Regions from separate parts of the Paenibacillus violae genome, predicted to be linked through region 1. Evidence: predicted binding sites of a transcription regulator. Region 1 holds the regulator's gene; each other region holds the start of a gene.
The links. The regulator Rex, encoded in region 1, represses fermentation and respiration genes when NADH is low (regulators of the CRP and FNR family bind a similar motif). The targets are predictions, from matches to a motif close to TTGTGAAATATTTCACAA.
Positions count from the first base shown of each region.

Region 2: RQP52_RS33335 (cytochrome ubiquinol oxidase subunit I) is a predicted target of Rex. The motif match lies at 1,690-1,707, and genes of this name have one in related genera.
Region 3: RQP52_RS05530 (DUF1641 domain-containing protein) is a predicted target of Rex. The motif match lies at 2,099-2,116, and genes of this name have one in related genera.
Region 4: RQP52_RS20960 (nitrate/nitrite transporter) is a predicted target of Rex. The motif match lies at 2,864-2,881, and genes of this name have one in related genera.

Region 1 is NZ_JAWCUD010000001.1:655,462-660,952, reverse strand. It holds gene RQP52_RS02860 (amidohydrolase) at 1-5, opposite strand, end outside; gene RQP52_RS02855 (DUF47 domain-containing protein) at 250-876, shown strand; gene RQP52_RS02850 (inorganic phosphate transporter) at 939-1,940, shown strand; gene RQP52_RS02845 (redox-sensing transcriptional repressor Rex) at 1,981-2,601, opposite strand; gene dinG (ATP-dependent DNA helicase DinG) at 2,604-5,459, opposite strand.
Region 2 is NZ_JAWCUD010000017.1:74,821-80,311, reverse strand. It holds gene RQP52_RS33345 (ArsR/SmtB family transcription factor) at 1-354, opposite strand, end outside; gene RQP52_RS33340 (cation diffusion facilitator family transporter) at 574-1,548, shown strand; gene RQP52_RS33335 (cytochrome ubiquinol oxidase subunit I) at 1,890-3,239, shown strand; gene RQP52_RS33330 (cytochrome d ubiquinol oxidase subunit II) at 3,236-4,264, shown strand; gene cydS (cytochrome bd oxidase small subunit CydS) at 4,269-4,370, shown strand; gene RQP52_RS33325 (TetR/AcrR family transcriptional regulator) at 4,641-5,222, opposite strand.
Region 3 is NZ_JAWCUD010000001.1:1,222,655-1,228,145, forward strand. It holds gene RQP52_RS05520 (CBS domain-containing protein) at 1-305, shown strand, start outside; gene RQP52_RS05525 (NAD(P)/FAD-dependent oxidoreductase) at 386-1,567, opposite strand; gene RQP52_RS05530 (DUF1641 domain-containing protein) at 1,589-2,020, opposite strand; gene RQP52_RS05535 (Na+/H+ antiporter) at 2,461-4,494, shown strand; gene RQP52_RS05540 (YebC/PmpR family DNA-binding transcriptional regulator) at 4,576-5,286, shown strand.
Region 4 is NZ_JAWCUD010000007.1:280,504-285,994, forward strand. It holds gene nirB (nitrite reductase large subunit NirB) at 1-1,559, opposite strand, end outside; gene RQP52_RS20960 (nitrate/nitrite transporter) at 1,606-2,847, opposite strand; gene RQP52_RS20965 (ANTAR domain-containing response regulator) at 3,321-3,968, shown strand; gene RQP52_RS20970 (anthranilate phosphoribosyltransferase) at 3,965-4,996, shown strand; gene RQP52_RS20975 (peptidoglycan-binding protein) at 5,137-5,491, opposite strand, start outside.

The DNA of each region.
Region 1 (5,491 bases):
TTCATACTAAAAAACCCTCTCTATGCTCATTCTAAGTTAAACACCGCTTTATAAACTTTACATCTTAAGGCTTGTAAAATCAAGGAAGTGTACAATGTTAAGAAAATGTAAAATGTCACGGAATTTTCGTTGCTTTCGGTGCAATTATTATGATATTTTTAATTTTGTGAGTTTTTTCAACAAGTTGGTCTGTTTATCTTATAAATTCGATCAAAATCTTGTACATATAGTAAATACTAGGAGGCATTTATGACCACGTTATTCACAAAAAAGAACGAAGTCGATTTCTTGCAATTGCTCATCCGCGCTGCAGAAAACGCACTGCAAACTGCACAGCTGTTCCGCACAGCCATGATGGGTGACAAATCCCCTATAGACTACGTTCAGTCCATTCACGATCTAGAACATGCTGGAGACTCCATCACTCACGAAATTTTCAAAGGACTCAATAAAGTGTTCATTACACCGATCGATCGTGAGGACATCATGGTTCTTGCCTCCAAAGTGGATGATGTCACGGATGGTATTGAAGCTACAATCGCTCGTTTTGACTATTTGAACGTCTCGCATACGGATTCATATATGAAAGACTTCTCGGCTGTCATCGTGGATTCCTGCCAACACATGCTTGATGCATTCAAATTGCTTGCGAAGAAAAAATATATGCAAATCCCTGAACATACCGTTGCCATTAACTCCCTTGAGAATGACGGTGATCGCTTGATGCGTGAAGGGATTCGTCAAATTTTCATCACACGCAAAGATGTATACGAAGACTTTAAACTAAAAGAAATCTACGAGCGCTTGGAAGAAACAACGGACGCTTGTGAAGACGTAGCCAATATCCTAGATAGCGTAGTACTTCGTTATTCATAAACTTTAACCGGTCTATGTGTACGAAGATAGTTTTCCGAATGGAAAACTCTTAGGAGGAAATCATGTTAACTTATTTGATCGTAATTGTTGTACTAGCCTTGCTTTTTGATTTCATCAATGGATTTCACGATACAGCCAATGCGATTGCCACATCTATTTCTACGCGCGCACTCAGTCCGCGGGTAGCTATTGCCATGGCAGCGACGCTTAACTTTGTTGGAGCAATGGTATCCTCCAAAGTGGCCAAAACGGTCGGAGGCAGTATAGCTAATCCTGCTCAAATTGCCAATGGCGTTGAAATCGTAATCGCAGCCCTGCTCGCGGCGATTATATGGAACCTTCTGACATGGTATCTTGCGATTCCATCCTCTTCTTCTCACACCCTGCTCGGAGCCCTTGCCGGTGCGGTTATCGCTGGAGCTGGCGTGCATTCTGTCAATTGGAGCGGTTTTACGCAGATCATTATCATTTTGATCCTTTCACCGATCATTGCCTTCGCCCTAGGTTACGTTATCATGCTTTTGATCAAGTACATCGTCATCTGGTCCGGAAATACGTCCAGATCCAAACTCAATCGTATCTTCAGGACATTGCAAATTATTTCTGCCGGGTTGCTCTCCTACTCACATGGCGGTAACGATGCACAAAAAGCGATGGGTATTATCGTATTTGGTCTAGTCGCAGCCGATGTTCAAACGACGCTGGACGTCCCGCTTTGGGTAAAAATCTCAGCAGCATTGGCCATGGGGTTAGGAACTTCGATCGGTGGATGGAAAATTATTAAAACCGTATCTGGGAAAATTGTAAAAATCGAACCGATTAACGGATTCGCATCCGATCTTACATCGTCACTCGTCATTCAATTCTCCACCCATATCGGAAAACCATTATCCACAACACATGTTATTTCCTCCGCTATTATTGGGACAGGCAGTGTCATGCGCTTCCATGAAGTTCAGTGGGGAACCGTCAGTCGCATGTTGATTACTTGGGTCATTACCATCCCGATCAGCATTGCACTCGCGTACTCCATTTACTTCCTTATCTTCAGACTGATCTTCTAAATAAAGAAAAACCGTCAGGGAATCCTGACGGTTTCTTTTTTTAATCTAAATAATACGCCAAGCTTTGCAGCTCCGTTGTGAAATCCGCATAATGCACGCGAACTTCCGGGGGAACCTTAATAATGACCGGTGCAAAATTCAGAATAGCTTCAATGCCGCAATCCACAAATTGATTGGCCACATTTTGAGCTTCACTCGCTGGCACAGTTATAATCCCGATTCGCACGCCTAGCTCCGATAGAACAGCCTTCATTTCCCCCATCGGTTGAACCGTCAAATTATTAATCGTCTCCCCGGTTTTAGAGGGCATCGCATCAAAAACTGCGACAATTTTCATATCATTCCGTAGATAAGTATTATAATTGCATAATGCGCGGCCCAGATTCCCCGCTCCAACAAGAGCTACCTGGATATGTCGGTCCAGCTTGAGTATTTGCCTAATTTTCTCGATCAAATAAGCAATATCATATCCGATGCCTTTTTTGCCAAACTCACCGAAATAGGCCAAATCTTTACGAATCTGGGCCGGATTCAGATCAAGTTTTTGACCCAAATCCTGCGAAGATACCGTTGCGACATTTTTCATAGCAAGCTCGTTCAGGAACCGTAGATAGATGGGCAGCCTGCGAACAACAGCTTCCGATATTTTTTGTGATTTCATTTCTACGCCTCCCCCATCCACTGCTCAATCCTTGGTAACATTTGTTCCGTTGTCATATGCTCAATTTTGGGTCCAGGCAGTGAGTAGAGGAAGTGCTTGCCATAAAAGGTTTCGATGACACGCGTATCGTAGATGATCACAATTCCTTTATCAGATGCGCGTCTAACTAACCGGCCGAAGCCTTGTTTAAATCGAATGACCGCCTGTGGCACAGAAAATTTCATAAACGGGTTCTCGTTCCGTTTCTTAATATTTTCGCATTTGGCCTCAACGAGCGGATGATTCGGAGGTTGGAACGGCAGCCGGATAATGGCCAAACAGCTTAGCGCATCCCCAGGAATATCTACTCCTTCCCAAAATGAACTGGTGCCAAGCAGCACACACATCTTGTTATCCTGGAACATACGGGTTAATTTACTACGATTGCCGCTGTCTACCCCTTGGCCAAGCACAGTAATGCCATATGCCTTCAAATAATCTTTCATCCCGGCATAAATCTGTTTGAGCATCCGATTGGATGTGAACAAGATCAGCATTCGACCTTTGGTCACGATAGCGACTTCACTTAGCGATTCAATGAGCGAAGCAATGAAAACGGGATCCCCAGCTCCCTTAATCGTAGGAAAATCTCTTGGAATAACAACCAAAGCTTGCTCACGATAGTTAAAAGGAGAAGGCAGTTGAACCGTTTTGAGCTTACCGCTCTCTTCATCCTGCGGAATCATCAGCCCCAATTGATCAGCGGAGTATTGAAAGGATTTATTCACGGACAAAGTTGCCGAGGTCATAATGATACTTTCTTTTGTCTCAAAGAAATGCTGCTGGAGCAAGCCGCTGACGTCCGTCGGCACAGAGATCAACTGAAGTGACTTCGCCCTGGCATACGTCCCTGCTTCCATCCAATATACATAACCATCATCCGCCATTTTCATAAAGAAATGGAGGGCATCACGATGCTCATAGAGCTCTTTCACGGTGCCGTTAAGATCTGTCACTAAACCTTGGACCCCGAAGACGTCCTGATGTTCCTTCACATCGCTTAACAATTTATCAAGCGTGCGAAGCAAATCATTCGCGTTCAGATAGATATTGTCCTCCATTGCCATCAGCTCGTGCCAATTAGCCGGCAAAGTCTCCGGCTTCATGCGCAGGACATACGTGGAATTCTCCGTTTGCGACGGATCGCTTTTGGACGACAGCAGCTCATACAGTGATTCGCTCAGCCGATCCCAATCCTCTTTGATTTGCACGATTTTTGGGAAAAGACCATCAATCGTATGACTCCATGCCGCTGCCCTTTCTTGCTGCTCATCCGATTTCTGCAGTCTAAACCGCAGCATCGGCAGGTGGCCGCTCCGATTATCTTTGTAAAGCCAGGTCAATGAATGATACATCGCTGAGGAATGCAGCTCGATACCGAGATGTTTACTCGCCACTTCTTCGAAATGATGCGCCTCATCAATTACAAGGTGCTTGTAAGCCGGTAGGAGGCGGTTCTCCGCCTTCATATCGGTAAACAGGAGGGAATGGTTCGTGATGATCACATCAGCCGTGTTGGCGTCATTCCGCGCGCGATGATAGAAGCATTTTTTGTACCAAGGGCACATCCGGTTCAAACACGAGTCTGTATCGCTGGCAACCGAATACCAGAATTGTGCGCCTTTATTCCCAAAGTGGATTTCCTCTTCATCCCCGTGTTCCGTTTCACTCAGCCAAACGACCATTTGTGCCGCTGTGACCGGATCTTCTTTGCCATTCTCGTAATCACGCGTTGTCAGTTTCGTTTCAAATTTGCGCAAGCACAAATAGTGACTTCTACCTTTGAGCACAGCCGCTTTAAAAGGAACCGGAAATATCTCTTTCAGCAGCGGAATATCCCGCTCTCTAAGCTGCTCTTGCAGGTTAATCGTGTGCGTGGAGACAACCACTTTCTTCTCATATTTGATGCCATAATAAAGGGCAGGTATCAAATAACCAAGCGATTTCCCTGTGCCTGTTCCGGCCTCAATCATCAAATGTTGATCGTTCTCCAGCGATTTCTCCACTTCGTAGATCATTTGCTCTTGCGATTCCCGCTCTTCGAAAATCTCAAACTTCTGCTGCAGCGCTAACTTCAAGCCTTGATGAAATTGTTGGAAAGAGGCGCCTAATCCATCTTCATCCGAAGCGCCGCGGATGTCATCTTCTTCGCCCCAATCGGTGACATTCAGTGTGAATTGGCGGAAATAACGATTCGTATCCGTGTCAATGCTCGTAATCGATTCTTTATATAAACATATTTCGTCTAAAAACCAACCCAAATCGCTGGAGCTATTTTCAAAAATATGCTGCAGCCGTTGAACCGTAAGGAGAGGCAGTCCAATCAGCCTTTCCAGACACCTGATCCAGATTTCAGCTGTGACCTCCGCGTCACTGTCAGCCTGATGAGGCCGTTCATGGTCAATGCCAAACAAACCGGCTACCATGCTCAACTGAAGACTGGAAATCGATGGGAATAATATGCGGAGCATATCCATCGTATCCAGTACTCGGCCTGAAAATGGCGGGTACCCGGTTTTGGTCAGTCCCCTTTGCAAAAAAGAAACGTCAAATGCTGCATGGTGCGCCACAAGCACGCAATCAAACAAAAGTGGGAACATATCCGACATCACTTGATCAAGCGTGGGAGCGTCAGCAACCATCTCATCCGTAATGCCAGTAAGTGTCGTAATGGAAGAAGGTATACCCATCCCTGGATGAACCAGAGAAGTATACCTGTCGATAATTTGAAATTGATCTATAATGACCAGTCCAACTTGGATGATCTCATCCGTAGGCTGACTTCCTGTCGTTTCAAAATCCAAAACTGCAAATTTCATGACGTGTATCTTCAATCCCTTCGTCCTGCACT
Region 2 (5,491 bases), on a different contig from region 1:
AAGCATCTGCACAAAAATTTGCTCAATATGTTCATCATCCAAGGAGTAATATACGGTCTTTCCAACTTTACGGCGTTTAACAATTCTAAGATTTCGTAGATATCTTAGCTGATGTGATACCGCGGACTGGCCCATTCCTAAAATTTGTACAATATCCTGAACACATAACTCTTTATTCAATAAGGTATGAATGATTTTCAATCTGGTGGGATCCCCGAGTGCCTTGAATACTTCAGCTAACCCATTAACAGTGTGATCGTTTATTAATTGATCTTTTAAGACATCAATATTTGAAGTTCCGTTACAAGTGTCATCACATTGATCTTGTACGGTTTTAGGCAATATATCTTCCATAAACATTCTCACTTTCTGATGATAAAACTTACGATTTACACTCATTATAACAGAAATCTCTGCTTATTACCGCTGTATAGCCGTGAAACATGCAGTCTTATGTATATTGAGAAATTGGAAATACTATTGACCATTATCTCTTCATATTATTGCCATTTAAAACTTTTTCAAATATAATATCGCATGAATAATTGATCATGTGTTGTAGGAGGGGTTTAGATGTATAATCACAGTCACTCACATGATGAACAGGGACATAACCATCCTGATCATGAACACAGCCATCATGACCACAATCATGGGCATGGATTTGGGCATAGTCATGCACCAAATAACAAAAAGGGATTAGCTATTGCCCTCATTCTTACAAGTGGTATCATGTTCGTGGAGTTTTTCGGAGGGCTACTTACCAATAGTTTGGCTCTTCTTTCTGATTCAGGACATATGTTAAGTGATGCCGTGTCCTTGGCATTAAGCTTAGTTGCTATGTGGTTCGCAAACCGACCAGCTTCTCCGCGAAAATCGTTCGGTTATTACAGGTTTGAAATTTTGGCCGCGCTGTTCAATGGATTGGCCTTATTCATCATAGCTGTTTTTATTATTAAGGAAGCCATAGCACGGTTCTTTGATCCACCTACCGTTTCCAGTGGGTCTATGATATTAATTGCCTTAGTTGGACTCTTAGCGAATTTGTTGAGCGTTTGGGCTTTGATGAGACAAAGTGATGTGAAGGACAACATCAATGTTCGAAGTGCTTATTTACATGTAATTGGAGATGCTTTAGGATCAGTTGGCGCTATTCTTGCAGGATTACTAATGCTTTTCTTCGATTGGTACATCGCCGATCCTTTTATCAGTGTAATCGTCTCTATACTTATCCTTAAAAGCGCATGGGGGGTTATTCGCACTGCCATACACATACTAATGGAGGGTACACCTGTAACCATTGATACCGATCTAGTTAAAAAGACTCTAGAAAGCATTGACGGAGTTATTAACGTTCACGATATGCATGTATGGACAATTACTTCAGGTCTTGACTCTCTGAGTTGTCATATTTTAATTGTTGATTCAAAAGACAGTCAGATTATTTTACAGTCAGCCATTCATGAAATAGAAAAGAAATTTAAAATACAGCATACAACTTTTCAAATTGAAACTGCAAATATCCAACATGCTGAATGCAAAATATAAAATTATAGAAAATGAGTCGTTGTTTATTTATAAACAGCGACTCTTTTTCTTACGTATATTCTCAGGACTGTTTTGTTCTTATAAAGTTCATTTTCTCGTTATTAAAGTTGTAAAACTTTGTTCAAATCGTATTCACACATTATGTGAAAATAATCACATACTATAGAGTACACTAAGTCCATAACGAAATAAAATTTACCAGAGGGTGATACAACTTGGGCCAATTTCGAAAACATGAAAAGCAATTAATGTACCTCATGTTCAGTGTTGCTATTGTCATGTTGGTTTCATTTATTCGCAAGCTTTTTTAACCTTGATAAACGAAAAGGAGATGATTTTACATGCCTACCTACGATTCCGTGTTTTATAGCCGCTTACTAACAGAGACCACATTGGCGTTTCACATCATTTTCGCTACAATTGGCGTTGGTGTTCCAGTCATGATCATGTTGGCTGAGCTCGCTGGCATTAAACGCAAAGACCCCTACTACACATTATTAGCACGAAGATGGGCCAGGGGTTTCGTTATCACCGTTGCTATTGGCGTGGTTACCGGTACAGCAATCGGTCTTCAACTCAGTTTATTGTGGCCTACATTTATGCAAATTGCCGGACAGGCCATTGCGCTTCCACTATTCCTAGAAACCTTTGCTTTTTTCATTGAAGCTATATTCCTAGGTATTTACTTATATACATGGGAACGATTAAAACCCATGCATCATCTCCTTCTACTCGTGCCTGTTGTCATTGGCTCCTCCGCTTCAGCTTTTTTTATAACTACTGTAAATGCATTTATGAATACGCCTCAAGGATTCTCACTGAAAGACGGCTTAATTACTAATGTACAACCGATATTAGCTATGTTTAACCCTTCTATGCCAACCAAAGTAGCGCATGTGCTCTCCTCTGCTTACATGACAAGCGCATTTATCTTGGCAGCTATTGCAGCATACTCTCTTCTTAAGAAAAAAGGAGACATCTTATATGCTAAAAAGGCATTAAAATTGACTGTCACTGCCGGCCTTGTATTTGCTGTTTCTACAGCACTTATTGGTGATTTATCCGCGAAATTCCTAGCTCAAAATCAGCCTGAAAAACTTGCTGCAGCAGAGTGGCATTTCGAAACCACTGCCAATGCGCCGCTCATACTGGGTGGTATTTTAACTGATGGTAATGAAATTAAATATGCTTTAAAAATTCCATACGCACTTAGCATTTTAGCAGGAGGTACTCCAAAATCTGAAGTAAAAGGGCTTAATGAGATTCCCCCTGATCTTCGTCCTCCTCTATATGTTCATTACTTTTTCGATGCTATGGTTGGTATAGGTATGCTCGTGATTGTTGTTGCTATTGTTCATTTGTGGTACTCAAGAAAAAGATCCGTTAAACCTTATCCTAAATGGCTGTTAGCGATTATAGTTGTTTGCGGGCCCCTTTCCATGCTTGGTATTCAATGTGGATGGTTTTACGCTGAAGTTGGTCGTCAACCATGGATTTTACGTGGGTATTTAAAGGTTGCAGATGCTGCAACTACATCTCAAGACGTGGATATGATGCTAGTACTTTTTTGTTTACTTTATATCGTACTAGCACTAACCGCTGTCAAAGTGTTATCCAAACTCTTTGGAAAAAGTGATGTCTCAGACGAATTAATGGCTCTTGGCATTTTCGGGGGGAGGACAAAGAAATGAGTCTTGAAGTTATAGGAATAACGGTTTTATGGATTTTTTTATACGGATATTTAATCGTGGCATCCATTGACTTCGGTGCAGGTTTCTTCAGTTACTATTCTGTAATTACAATGAAACAGCATATCATTCATAAAATTATTGAGCGCTATCTTTCTCCTGTTTGGGAAGTAACGAATGTGTTTTTGGTTTTTTTCTACATCGGAATGGTTGGATTCTTCCCGGAAACAGCACGTTATTATGGTACCGCGCTTCTCGTTCCAGGCAGTATAGCAATCATATTACTTGCTATTCGAGGAGCATACTATGCCTTTAGCAATTACGGTTCGAAGGATAACAAATGGTATATGCTCATCTATGGAGCAACTGGCTTGCTCATTCCTGCAACTCTCTCTACGGTACTTACCATTTCAGAAGGTGGAATCATTATTGAGCAAAATGGGTTGATTCTGCTTAACTGGCAAAGCCTGCTTGGCAGCCCCTATACTTGGTCAGTCATTTTACTGTCGTTGGTCAGTGTGCTTTACATTTCTTCCATGTTTCTTTCGTATTATGCATACAGAGCAGAAGACAAGCCCGCATTTAAAATCTTACGTGGGTACGCCCTTTTTTGGAGTGGGCCAACGATCCTTGCAAGTTTTCTTGTTTTTTTCACGATCAATCAACAAAACCCGGAACATTTTAGCAACATGCTTTCCCATGGCTGGATGTTTGGAACATCATTCCTATGCTTCTTGATTGCAGTCTTTCTCCTTTGGAGCCAAAGGAATTTGGGTACATCATTCGTGTTTGTGTTACTTCAATTTGCTTTTGCCTTTTTTGGTTATGGCAAAGCCCATTTACCGTATATTTTATTTCCCTACATCTCCATCCATGAAAACTTCACAAATCAAACGATGGGGACTGCACTGGTTATCGCCTTTATCGCAGGAATCGTAATTCTAGTCCCATCACTCTTTTTACTAATGCGTTTATTCCTATTCGATGCTGATTATGTACAGGGCAAATTAATAAAGAAAGGAAGTTAAACTCATGGAAAACTTTCTAATTCAATACGCTGCGCCGGTTATTGTGCTGTTTTCGCTCGTATTTTTGCTTTTTTGGGTTACGAGAAGTAGTGATGTAATCGAATGAAATTGTCATTAAAAACTGTAGGTTAACTATAAAAATGGAACAGCGGTGGACCAAAACTGAAAAATAAAGTTCTAGACCACCGCTGTTTTTATTGAACTAACGTTCTAATGTTAGCTTAATTCAGCATTTGATGTTTCTGGCAAACTCTCCATCGTTATCTTGAACGCAGTGCTCCTAAAATAATGTGTTTATGTTGGTCAAAATTTGCTAGCTGAAAATCACCGAAATTATGTATCTAACGCTCATATGAACTAACATCCATCAGATGGTTTATGTCATTACGGGTGCCAGCCCCGCCGCCACAACTACCAATACGTCTTGAACCATCGCTTCCGCTGTGCGATTCTGGGGATCTCGACTCCACTGAACGGCAGACCCAAATATGCCCCAACTAGTGACGAGGGATGTTGCTTGTACAATCTCTAGCGAGACCTTGGATTCTGCCTCTTCACTCAACCATTCGAATAGGAGTCGATAAAGTTCTTTTTGCATCGCGATTTCAAACAGCGGTTCAAATTGACGGTCCTCTGAAGCCATGTACTGCCGAGTACGGGCAAGAAAATCAAAAACGGCTAGAAGGAGGGTTCGCAAACTACTCATATTCGATATTGAAGAATCCGGCAAAGCTTCTTTCAATTTCTTCTGAAATTTTTCCCTCATCCAACACTCAAGAAACGCAAATTTATCTTCGAAGTGCGCATAAAATGTGGCTCGATTCACAGTCGCCCGACCAGCAATGTCTTGAACTGAGATGGAGTAGATATTCTTCTTTTCTATTAGCAGTTCCATAAAGGACTGCATCAATAACTGACGCGTGCGCTTCACGCGAGGATCGTTTGCGTTTATCGGCATGTTTCCCTTCACTCCTCAATTTACTAAGACAACAAAAACGCGCAGCTGTTGTTTATACCACGGTAACTACCATTTGCTGATTGTACAGATCGCTCAAACCGTTTATCATTCATTTCACAGTGTAATATACACGAAATTGATGTGTAAACAACAGTGTTGCATTTCAATGTTGGTCACTCAGATCAACCATGTTAGGTGGGCAAAACGCGAGAAAGGATGATTTCTATGATAGCAATAGTAATAAAAAGATTTGGAGAACCCAATGTCAA
Region 3 (5,491 bases), 570 kb from region 1:
GAGATATTATGCGCTACATCGGCAAGCATGATGATCATGTATTCGGATCTTATATGTACACGGCTGTGATCAAAGGGGACGACGAAGAGTTTGATGAGAGAGTTCGCAGTCTGCTTCCCATGTGTGTCATGAGAATCGCTCAAAAGAAAGTGATTGCGGTAGATGCGGAAGAAGATATCGAGCAAATCGCGGCCATTTTGGGTAAAAAACGAATAAAAAAACTGCCGGTGGTCCATCGCGGCGTATTAGTTGGCATCATTAGCAGGGGAGACGTCATCCGGCATTCATTTCAAACTTTATTGTAAGCGGATACGAAAGTTAGAAAAAGGAAAAAAAGGATGTCCGGGCAGCCTCGAGAGGTTGGGGGCATCCTTTTTTTGCGACATTAATAAGCTAAAGCGGACAGACCGTTGATATGCGACAAGTAACGAATATTACTTGCTTCTTTCATCAAGGAAGCCGGTAAGCCTTTCAGCTGTGTGTTGTTACCGCCAATTGTTCCGATACCGTCTTTGCGGCCTAAGCTGCCAAGTGTTCCGGAGAATACAGGAACGAATTTGTCCATTGCTCCACCTTTGACTTGAACGGATAGGTTGTATCCAACGGTTTCACCCATTTGCCATGCAAGCTGTGCAGTAGGAGGGTATGGTCTTTCGCCACCTTCAGGGAATACAACCGCGCAGTCACCTGCAAGGAAGATATCCGAGTGGGAAGTGGATTGAAGCGTTGAAGTGACAGTCGCACGACCGCGATCTTCTGCGATTCCGCAGCTGCCGACAACCGGGTTACCTTTCACACCACCAGTCCAAATAATCGTATTCGATTCGATGGTTTGTCCACTTTTCAGTGATACCGTGTTTTTAGTAGCTTCGGTAATGGCAACGCCAGTCAAGAAAGTGACGCCACGTTTCTCAAGGCTTTCCACCGCTCGCTCGATCAGCACTTTAGGGAATACTGGCAGAATAGCAGGACCTGCTTCTACGCAATAGATGGAGACATCGCTGAAATCGATGCCTTTGCTGCGGCAAACTTCAGGCAGTTTATCCGCGAATTCGCCAACAAGCTCAACGCCTGTTAGACCGCCGCCACCAACAACGATTGTTGCGTCAGCTTTGTTGCCGGATGCTTTGTAAGCATCCAGACGCGCTTCAACGTGCTCGCGAATACGGTTCGCATCGGAAGCTGATTTGAGAACCATGCTGTTCTCTTCCAGTCCGGGAATGCCGAAGTAGTTCGTTTCGCTGCCAAGAGCAACGACCAGCGCATCGTAAGTATGTACTGCGCCACTAGTAGTAATGACTTTTTTATCATCCGGTTTAATTTCTTTGATCGTATCAACCACGATATTTACTTGTTTGTTGCCAAGTAATCTTTGCAAAGGAAGAGCAACGGCTTGCTCTTTAATCGTTCCGCCAGCAAGACGGTGTAATTCCGTAATAATTTGATGCGTAGGAAAACGGTTGATGATTGTTATGTTTGCTTCTGAAGCTGTCAGATGTTTGCGCGCTGTTAGTGCGGTCAAAAGGCCGCCATAACCGCCGCCAAGAATAAGTATTTGTTTAGCCATCGTTATCATCCCTAGTCCGTATTAGTTTTTACGTTCAGCAAGTACGTTCAAGAATGCTTGTGCAAAACGAAGTGTTTTCTGCACTTCTGGGTCTTTCAGCATTTTTAGTATTCCGAATAGACCGATTGTTGCTCCTGCATCAGCCTGCGAGCGTTCGCCAGCTTCAATAGCCGCGGATGCAATGTCTTTTGCCTTTTCTTGTACCGGTTTAACAAACTCGCCAATACCATGGGCAAAATCGTTGATCAATACTTTGTCTGTAGCTACACTTTGCGCAAAATCATAAGCTTTGGTTAACACAGTCACCATTTCTGCCAGTTTAGGCAGATTATCGACCAGAACAGTCAGAGATTGTTGCACCTCAGGCTTAAGCAATTGGTCGAGTACGTCTAACGATTTTGGTTCCGCAGCAGCCGTTGCTGCCACTTCTTGAACAGCAGATGTCTGTGACATATGAAAATCCTCCTTTGCGATGAAAAAAATCGGGTACTGTCGCAATGTGTACGGGTGAAACAATCGTTTCCCACATGGTTGTAACATTTTTCACATAAGAAAATGTCAAGCAACATCGCACAATTGGATATAAACCGTATTTAGGTATTGTACACCTAATGGACACAAAATTATAATTGAAAATATTTCAAATTTGTGAACATTAGCTGAAAATGGGGTACAAAACCTGTTAAAAGCCGTACAGGAAAACCAGGTGCATCCCGTCGAATACGACTTATGGTTCCTAGGCTTTGGTCCTATGGATCGGATGTCGTTTTTTGCTGATCTCGGAAGGATTCTTTAAGAAAAATATTGAAATACTACACAAGAACGCCACAAAAGCAGCAGTGGTAATCGTTTGTACATAGCACTTATCGGGGAAGGAGACATAAAACTTGAATGTGTTTATTATTATTCTGATCTTATTGGTTCTAATTGGAGTATCCAATGTCGTGAACCGCTTTGTACCGTTTATCCCCATACCATTGATTCAAATTGCCTTGGGGGCCGTTCTGGTGATTGTACCGTTAGGTATTCACCTGGAACTGGAACCGGGATTGTTCTTTCTGCTGTTCATTGCTCCGTTGTTATATCACGATGGCAAGCATACACCGAGAGACGAGCTGTGGAAATTGCGCGCGCCGATCCTGCTTCTCGCCGTGGGTCTCGTTTTCATAACGGTATGTGTTGTGGGCTATGTTGTCCACTGGTTGATTCCTTCCATCCCTTTGGCCGCGGCATTCGGATTAGCCGCGATTCTCTCGCCTACGGATGCCGTAGCCGTCAGTGCCTTAGCCGGTCGTATTCATTTGCCTAAAAGCTTGATGCGGCTCCTTGAAGGAGAAGCCTTAATGAACGATGCGTCCGGCCTCGTCGCCTTCAAGTTCGCTATTGCCGCGGCGGTCACCGGTGTGTTTTCGTTCCCCAAAGCAAGTCTAAGCTTTATCGTCATCTCCATTGGAGGCCTGGTGATTGGAGCGCTAGTCGCCTTTTTAATTATTGGCATTCGCCAGCTGCTGCGCCGTGCAGGACTTGAGGATGAGACGATGCATATGCTGCTGCAAATATTGACGCCTTTTATGCTCTATTTAATCGCCGAGGAGTTAGGCGTATCGGGTATTTTGGCGGCGGTAGCAGGTGGACTCGTACATGCGATCGAGAATGAGCGATTGGCCTTTACGATGCCGAATCTTCGAAATGTTTCTAATTCAACATGGTCAGTCATTTTGTTTGTTCTGAATGGATTGGTTTTTGTTCTTCTGGGCTTGCAAATCCCGGGTGTATCCAGGACGATTCTCAAAGATCCTCATTTCGATAATTTCAAAGTGATCGGTTATGCCCTTCTCATCTTTGTTTTACTCTTGGTCCTGCGTTTTGTTTGGACGTTTATTTTTGCAAGAGGGGGGCGCTGGTTCGGAAATACGAATCAAGAGGTACCTAGCTTGCGTATGTTATCGTTAACGGCGATTTCGGGAGTACGTGGAGCGATCACACTGGCAGGTGCTTTCTCCATACCGCTTATTTTGCAAAATGGCGCTCCGTTTCCGCAAAGGGACCTTATCATCTTTCTTGCCTCTTCCATTATTTTGTTCTCTCTTCTGACCGCAAGCATTGTGCTCCCGCTGATCGCTAAGAAGAAAAATACGGACGGCGATGCGGAACAGGAAAGAATGGAGCGTGAGTGGCAGCTGGAGGTTATGGCTGCAGCCGTTCGAGCTCTTCAGAACACTAGCAACGAGAAGAATGAGGTTGTTGTAGGTACGGTAATTGGCGATTACAAATTAATGATGCAGCAGCTTGGTCAAAAGGACGGTAACTTGAAACGTCTGCCGCGATTCCAACAAGAAGAAGCCGAGATGCGGCTGCTGGCTCTGGATATTGAACGCAAGGTTGTGCATGAGCGTCTGGAAAACGGACAAGTGAGCCGTGAGCAGGCTAATTATTATTTAAACATGCTGGAACAAGTAGAAATAATTTTGGCCAATAAACTCGACTTAGGTAAAGTGCTAGTCAAGAACATCTGGCGCCGCTTGAAACTTCTATTTACGTTCTTGACGCGGCCGCGCCTTGCTTCTAATATTGTAGAGCCTGATTTGGCAGAGATTCGGACATTGAAAATGCAATGCAGCCAAGCTGTCGTTGAAGAATTCTCCAAACGCTGCGCCTACCAAAGCGATGATGCAACAGAGGGCGTGCTGGACTACTACCAGCAAATGGTGGACAGACTGCGCAGGTTCGCGTTCGGCTCAAGGCGCAAAGATTCTTCCTTCATCGACAGCCGGCGTGAGCTGCATTGGATCGCTATACAGGCGGAGCGCGATGCCGTGCAATGGTTCTATGAGCGGGGCGACATCACACGCGATATGGCCTCCTTGCTTCGACGAATCATTCGGAACAGAGAAGCATCGCTCTATGAGCTTGAAGGAATTGGCTAATTTCAGTGATTTTATTTTTACTTTTTGAATGAAAATAGGTTATTATGTTAAATGAGATAAAAACAGAAAGTGGGAACAAACGTGGGCCGTAAGTGGAATAACATTAAAGAAAAGAAAGCCTCAAAAGACGCTAACACAAGTAGAATTTATGCGAAATTCGGACTTGAAATTTATGTAGCTGCACGCAAGGGCGAACCGGATCCTGAAGCGAATCGTGCATTGAAAGTTGTTCTAGAACGGGCCAAAACGTACAATGTACCGAAAGCGATTATCGATCGCGCTATTGATAAAGCAAAAGGCAGCTCAGATGAAATTTATGAAGAGCTTCGTTATGAAGGCTTTGGGCCAAATGGGTCGATGATCATTGTCGACGCACTCACAAATAACGTGAACCGCACGGCGCCAGCGGTTCGTTCGGCTTTTAATAAAAATGGCGGGAATATGGGTGTAAGCGGCTCTGTCGCCTATATGTTTGATGCGACAGCGGTTATCGGCTTAGAAGGCAAAAGCATGGATGAAGTCATGGAAGTTTTGCTTGAGGCGGATGTTGACGTTCGCGACATCGTGGAAGAAGATGAAATGGTTATGGTCTATGCAGACCCAGAGCAGTTCCACGCTGTTCAAGAAGCTTTCAAACAAGCTGGCATTAGCGAGTTCGCGATTGCTGAGTTGACGATGCTGGCTCAAAATAACGTCACTTTGTCGGATGAAGGACAAGTCCAATTCGATAAATTGATCGAAGCTTTAGAAGATTTGGAAGATGTACAGCAGGTTTATCATAACGTGGAATAATTCATATAGGATTAGTTTAAAAGACCCGCGCGACGCGCGCGGGTCTTTTTTTGCACCCCAATTTCATAATATTGCGATGTTCTCCCAATATGGGTGCATGGTGCAAACATGGATGACGTATACATGACTCGCAAACTAGACATATGCTTAACCCGAAAGAATACGCATAGAATATGGACATCCATATCAACGGTTCTACCAGGAG
Region 4 (5,491 bases), on a different contig from region 1:
CCCTCTTCATTTTTCCAACCAAGCACGCTCATGACTTCACGTACATGCGACAATCCTTTTTCGCGGATCGCTTCGACAACCTCATCCCGTGTATGTTCCGTGCAAGAACAAATGGATTCTTTAACGGCATTTTTATCGTAGGAGGAGCCTAATGTATAAGCTAACAAATCGCTGACAAGCGGTTTACATCCGCCGCAGGAACGGGAAGCTGTCGTGCAATTTTTCACCTCTTCCACTGAGGTCAAACCTTGTTCTTTAATCGCAGAACAGATCGTCCCCTTCGTTACCCCGTTACATCCGCAAATAATCGCATCGTCTTTCATCTCGGCAACACCGGAAACCGCTCCGCCGCCGCTCGCTGAATCCGTCAAAATCGCTGTTTTGGCCATCCCGCTGATATCGGTTTCCTCACGAATCATTTGCATGAGCCGCGTGCCGTCTGACGTATCTCCAAAGAGCACGGCACCAACAATTTTGTTGTCCTTAATGACCACTTTTTTGTATACACCAGTGAACTCGTCATGAATTCGAATCGCTTTGGTACCTTCTTCATCCACAAATTTCCCGCCAGAGAAAACGTCAACACCAGACACTTTCAGCTTCGTATAAAGAACCGAGCCTTCATAAGGACCTGTTTCCACGCCTGCCAAATGCTTCGCTAACACAGCACCTTGCTCGTAGAGCGGCGCAACCAGCCCGTAAGCAACGCCACGATGCATCGCACATTCTCCAACCGCATACACATTAGGAACACTTGTTTGCATGTAATCATTTACAATAATACCGGGATTGCATGCTACGCCAGAATTTTTGGCAAGTTCTACATTGGGCCGAATTCCCACCGCCATGACGACCAGATCCGCATCTGTCATTGTGCCGTCTTTGAATTTCAAACCGGTAACCCGTTTATGACCGACGATTTCTGCTGACTGCTTCGCTAGCAAGAAATTAATACCTTGTTCCTCCAGAGCTGCTTGCAGCATTTTGGACGCTGTGCGATCCAGCTGACGATCCATGATTGCGTCTGAGATATGAACGACATCCACTTTCATTCCTAAGTTGAGGAAACCTCTGGCGGCTTCCAATCCGAGCAAACCCCCGCCGATGACAACCGCCTTTTTATACTTTTTCGCGGATTCCATCATGATTTCACAATCACGGATCGTCCGGTAGGCCATGACCCCTTCTTTATCTGCACCAGGCATTGGAATCATAAAAGGATTGGACCCTGTTGCCAAAATCAATTTATCGTAAGGAACCGTTACACCTTTATCGCTCGTGACAGTTTGAGCTGATGTATTGATTGCCGTCACGGTTTGGTTTGTATAGAGCGTTATATGGTTATTTCTGTACCATTCATAAGGATGGATAACAATATCCTCAACATTGGACTCCCCCGAAAGGACATAGGACAGCAAAATCCGATTATAATTCGGATGAGGCTCACTCCCAAAAATAGTTACCTCATATTTATCCGGAGCAAGTTTAAGCAAATGTTCAACGGCATTAACACCGGCCATTCCATTTCCGACTAAAACCAACTTTTCTTTTTGAGTCATGGTCTCATCTTCCTCTCTACTGTCTCTATCTCTATCTCTATGGAGCTTAAGCGTGCACGCTATCAATCGCTGTTGGAGCAACTTTCACTTTGCCGCCGTCGCCAATCCAGCTGCGCTTCCATTGTCCTTGCACAGAGGCAATCAAAATAACGCAGCACACAGCGATTGCACTCAAAATAAGGAAACCTGGCGTGAAAGAACCTGTTGCCAATTTCACATTTCCTAGAATCTTAGGCAGGAAATATCCGCCCAAGCCGCCGGCAGCGCCGACAATTCCCGTGACCACGCCGATCTCCGACTTGAAGCGTTGAGGCACAAGCTGGAAGACCGAACCGTTCCCCATGCCAAACGCCATCATAGCGATGAATAACAAGACCGTTGTAACCGATAGCGCTGGAAGTGTTGAAATCCCTGCCATCATTAATGCGACAACCCCATACAATCCCATCAGCATCCGGATGCCGCCTATTTTATCGGCTAACCAACCTCCTACAGGTCGGAAGAAACTGCCCCCGATTACGCATACGGTTGTAAAATCAGCCGCACGGACCGGTGAAAGACCATATTGTGTATTAAAGAAGATGGTTAAGTACGTGGACATGCCAACGAAACCGCCGAACGTTACGCTATATAAAATACAGAACAACCAAGAATCCTTCTGTTTCAAAACTCTGCCATACTCAGCAACCGTTTTGGGTGCTGGTTTATTCGGGCTGTCTTTAGCCAAAATGCTGAAAACAACCAACGTGATCGCAATCGGAATCATCGCAATACCGAAAACAACATGCCAGTCGCCATAATGCTGAGCAATCCGGTTAGCGAAAAGCGTAGCGAAGATCGTCCCGCTGTTCCCTGCTCCGGCGATCCCCATCGCCAAGCCTTGATATTGCGGTGGATACCAGGAACTGGCTAACGGCAGTGCGGCTGCAAAACTCGCTCCGGCAATACCGAGCATCAACGCTACGAAGTACATATCGCCCATAGTGTCAGCAAACTGCCAGCCCCAGAATAATGGAATTAAGGTTAGCGTTAGTCCGATTTGTCCCGTAAGCTTAGGACCGATCTTATCGGTCAGTACGCCCAACACCAGTCGAAGTACCGCTCCACCTAATGTAGGCAAGGCAACAAGGTTTGCTTTTTCAGCAGCGTTCAAGTGGAAATCATTCGCGAGCACGACCGCCAGCGGCCCTAAAATCACCCATACCATAAAGCTCATGTCAAAATACAAGAATGAACTGAATAAAGAGCCTTTGTGTCCCACTTGCAAAAAACTTTTCCGATCAACCATGATCTTCCCTCTCCTTTTGTGAGGCTTTTCGCCTTCTTCTTTTTTCCCTATCCTGTTTTCTCCCTGTCTGCACACCCATGGACAGAAAAGGCCGACAAACATACCCCTACTCACATCGGGATGTTTGTCGGCCTCTTTGCCACTGCTGCCACATCTTCGTGCACAGCATGTTTCGTCGTATTTTGAAAAGTAAACATAAAAAGCCTATCCGGTTACGTATTTGTAAGGGGATAGGCGCCATTGCCTGCGTTAGGGGCACACCATTGTGCCGATTTCTAACTTGATTATAGTACGGCTTCACACCTATGTCAATAAACGTAACATAAAAATATTTAGACATTCCATTCCACCTATTATATCGACAAAAATCAAATTCATATGCTATAGTAATGCCGTATAAACATTCATACAACGAAGAAACCTCACATAAAGTTACCATGGAATAAAAAGCTTACAACGATGGAGGTATTCAAATGTTGCAATCATTTATACTGATCGACGAGTTGAAGCAAACTCGCTCAGCTACCTCCTCGCCATCCACAAACGAGATGAGCTATTCTAATCGTGCACAAGCATCCCTGCCTGACGAGGTATTGAAGGACTTGGGCTTTCGCGTCTACACAGCATCTACTGGTAAAGAAATTTCCTTCATCATTCCTAAAGTTGATGCTGTTCTATTAAGCGTAAGCCCCGATCAAGTGGAGACTTGGCGCAAACGCGTATTGGCTGAGCGCAGCCTCCCCCTCTTCTGGTGGTGTGATTCGCACACTTTTCCTTCTAATGAATGCAGAATGGATGCAGGTATAGATGGTTTAATCGGTTCAACGATGAGTCCTCTTGAAATTCACTGCGCTCTGCTACTAGGTGTGAATCACTACTTTCATCGAACCGAATGGCAGCAGGAGCGTGAGCAGCTCCTCTCCAAGCTGGAGGAGCGCAAATGGGTCGATCAAGCCAAGCGGATCTTATGCGAGATTAAAGGGATTTCCGAAGCGGAAGCCTACGACTTTTTGCGCAAACAAGCCATGAATGAGCGTAAACGTATGGTAGATGTCGCTACCTCCATCGTCAAGGTGTACCAAATACTACGAGATCAGAATCAAGGAGGCCGCAAACGATGATATCTTTACTAAAAGAAGTAGGACGCGGAAAGCGCGGAGCAAGAGATCTTTCGTATGAAGAGGCTTCCCAAGCAGCAGAACTTATGTTAACCGGTGGTGCTACTCAGGCTCAAATGGGCGCATTTCTTGTAGCTGAGCGTATTAAAATGGAATCACCTGATGAGATTAAAGCCTTCATTCACGCGCTGCGCAAACGTATCTTTTCTTATCCGATACCTGGCAGCATGGACTGTGCAGGACCTTACGACGGCCGCACCCGCACGTTCATTGCGACCTTGCCGACCGCATTTGTGCTTGCAGCTTGCGGTCTCCCGACTACACTGCACGGCAGCCCGAGCATGCCGCCCAAATGGGGCATCACGCTGACTGACGTGCTGGATGCACTTGGCGTACCGGCGCTAACTTCGTCGCGCGAGGCGCTGGTATCCGCAGCGGCGCGAACAGGCTTCCTATTCGCGCCTACTGAAAGCTGGTGCGCACCGCTTGGCGAGCTGCGCGAACTCCGCAAGGAGCTCGGCTTGCGAACTGTGTTTAACACCGCCGAGAAGCTGCTTCGTTTCACGGAAGCCCCGTTCATGGCCGTCGGTGTGTTTCATGGTACGGTTTTCGAGAAAATGACGAATTTGCTCATCGAACTGGGGATCACCAGCGGAATCGTTGTGCAAGGCATGGAAGGCTCGGAAGATCTATCCATCGAAAAACGTACGAGGACCTATGTGATTCAAAATGGCTCCAGTGAATTATTCATTGTAGATCCTGAAATCTATGAATTAATGGTTGAAGTGCCTGAAGTTGAATGGACGGCGCAGCTGCAAGGTGAAACGGCGATGGCCGTTTTGCGCGGAGAAGCTGAACTTCCTTACTTGAACATGGTGCTGCTGAACAGCGCTGTTCGCCTCTGGGTTTCCCAGAAGGCCGGCTCCATCGAAGAAGGAATCTACATGGCCCGTCATGCGATCGAGCAAGGAAAAGCACTTCAGACCTACACCGAGTGGACGGAAGCGATTAAGCCGGTATCTGCAACTTAATAAATGGTTATTTGCCCTCCGCAGAAATTTTCTGCGGAGTTTTTTTGTTAAGCCATGACCGTTAAGGCGCTAAGTTAGCCAGTATGCATGCAACAAAAAGCCCCTGCCCTTCATTCAGGCAGAGGCTGTCAGACCACTATTTATTTTCCAATAAACTGCTGGGTGAACATTTTACCGCACGGTCCTCCGGTAACAATACCGATGCCAATGTGCGTGTAATCTTTGCTTAGAATATTTGCTTTGTGACCAGGCGAATTCATCAGCGCCTCATGCGCGGCTTGCACTGTTTGATTGCATGCGATGTTTTCCCCTGCCGCGTTATAGGTAATACCGAATTTCTCCATCATATCAAAAGGCGAACCATATGTCGGTGAATCGTGAGAGAAATATTTGTTTTCGACCATATCCTGGCTTTTGAGTCTTGCTGTCTTGGTCAGTTCAGGATCGACGACTAGGGCAGCTAATCCCACAGCAGCTCGCTCTTTGTTCACCAAA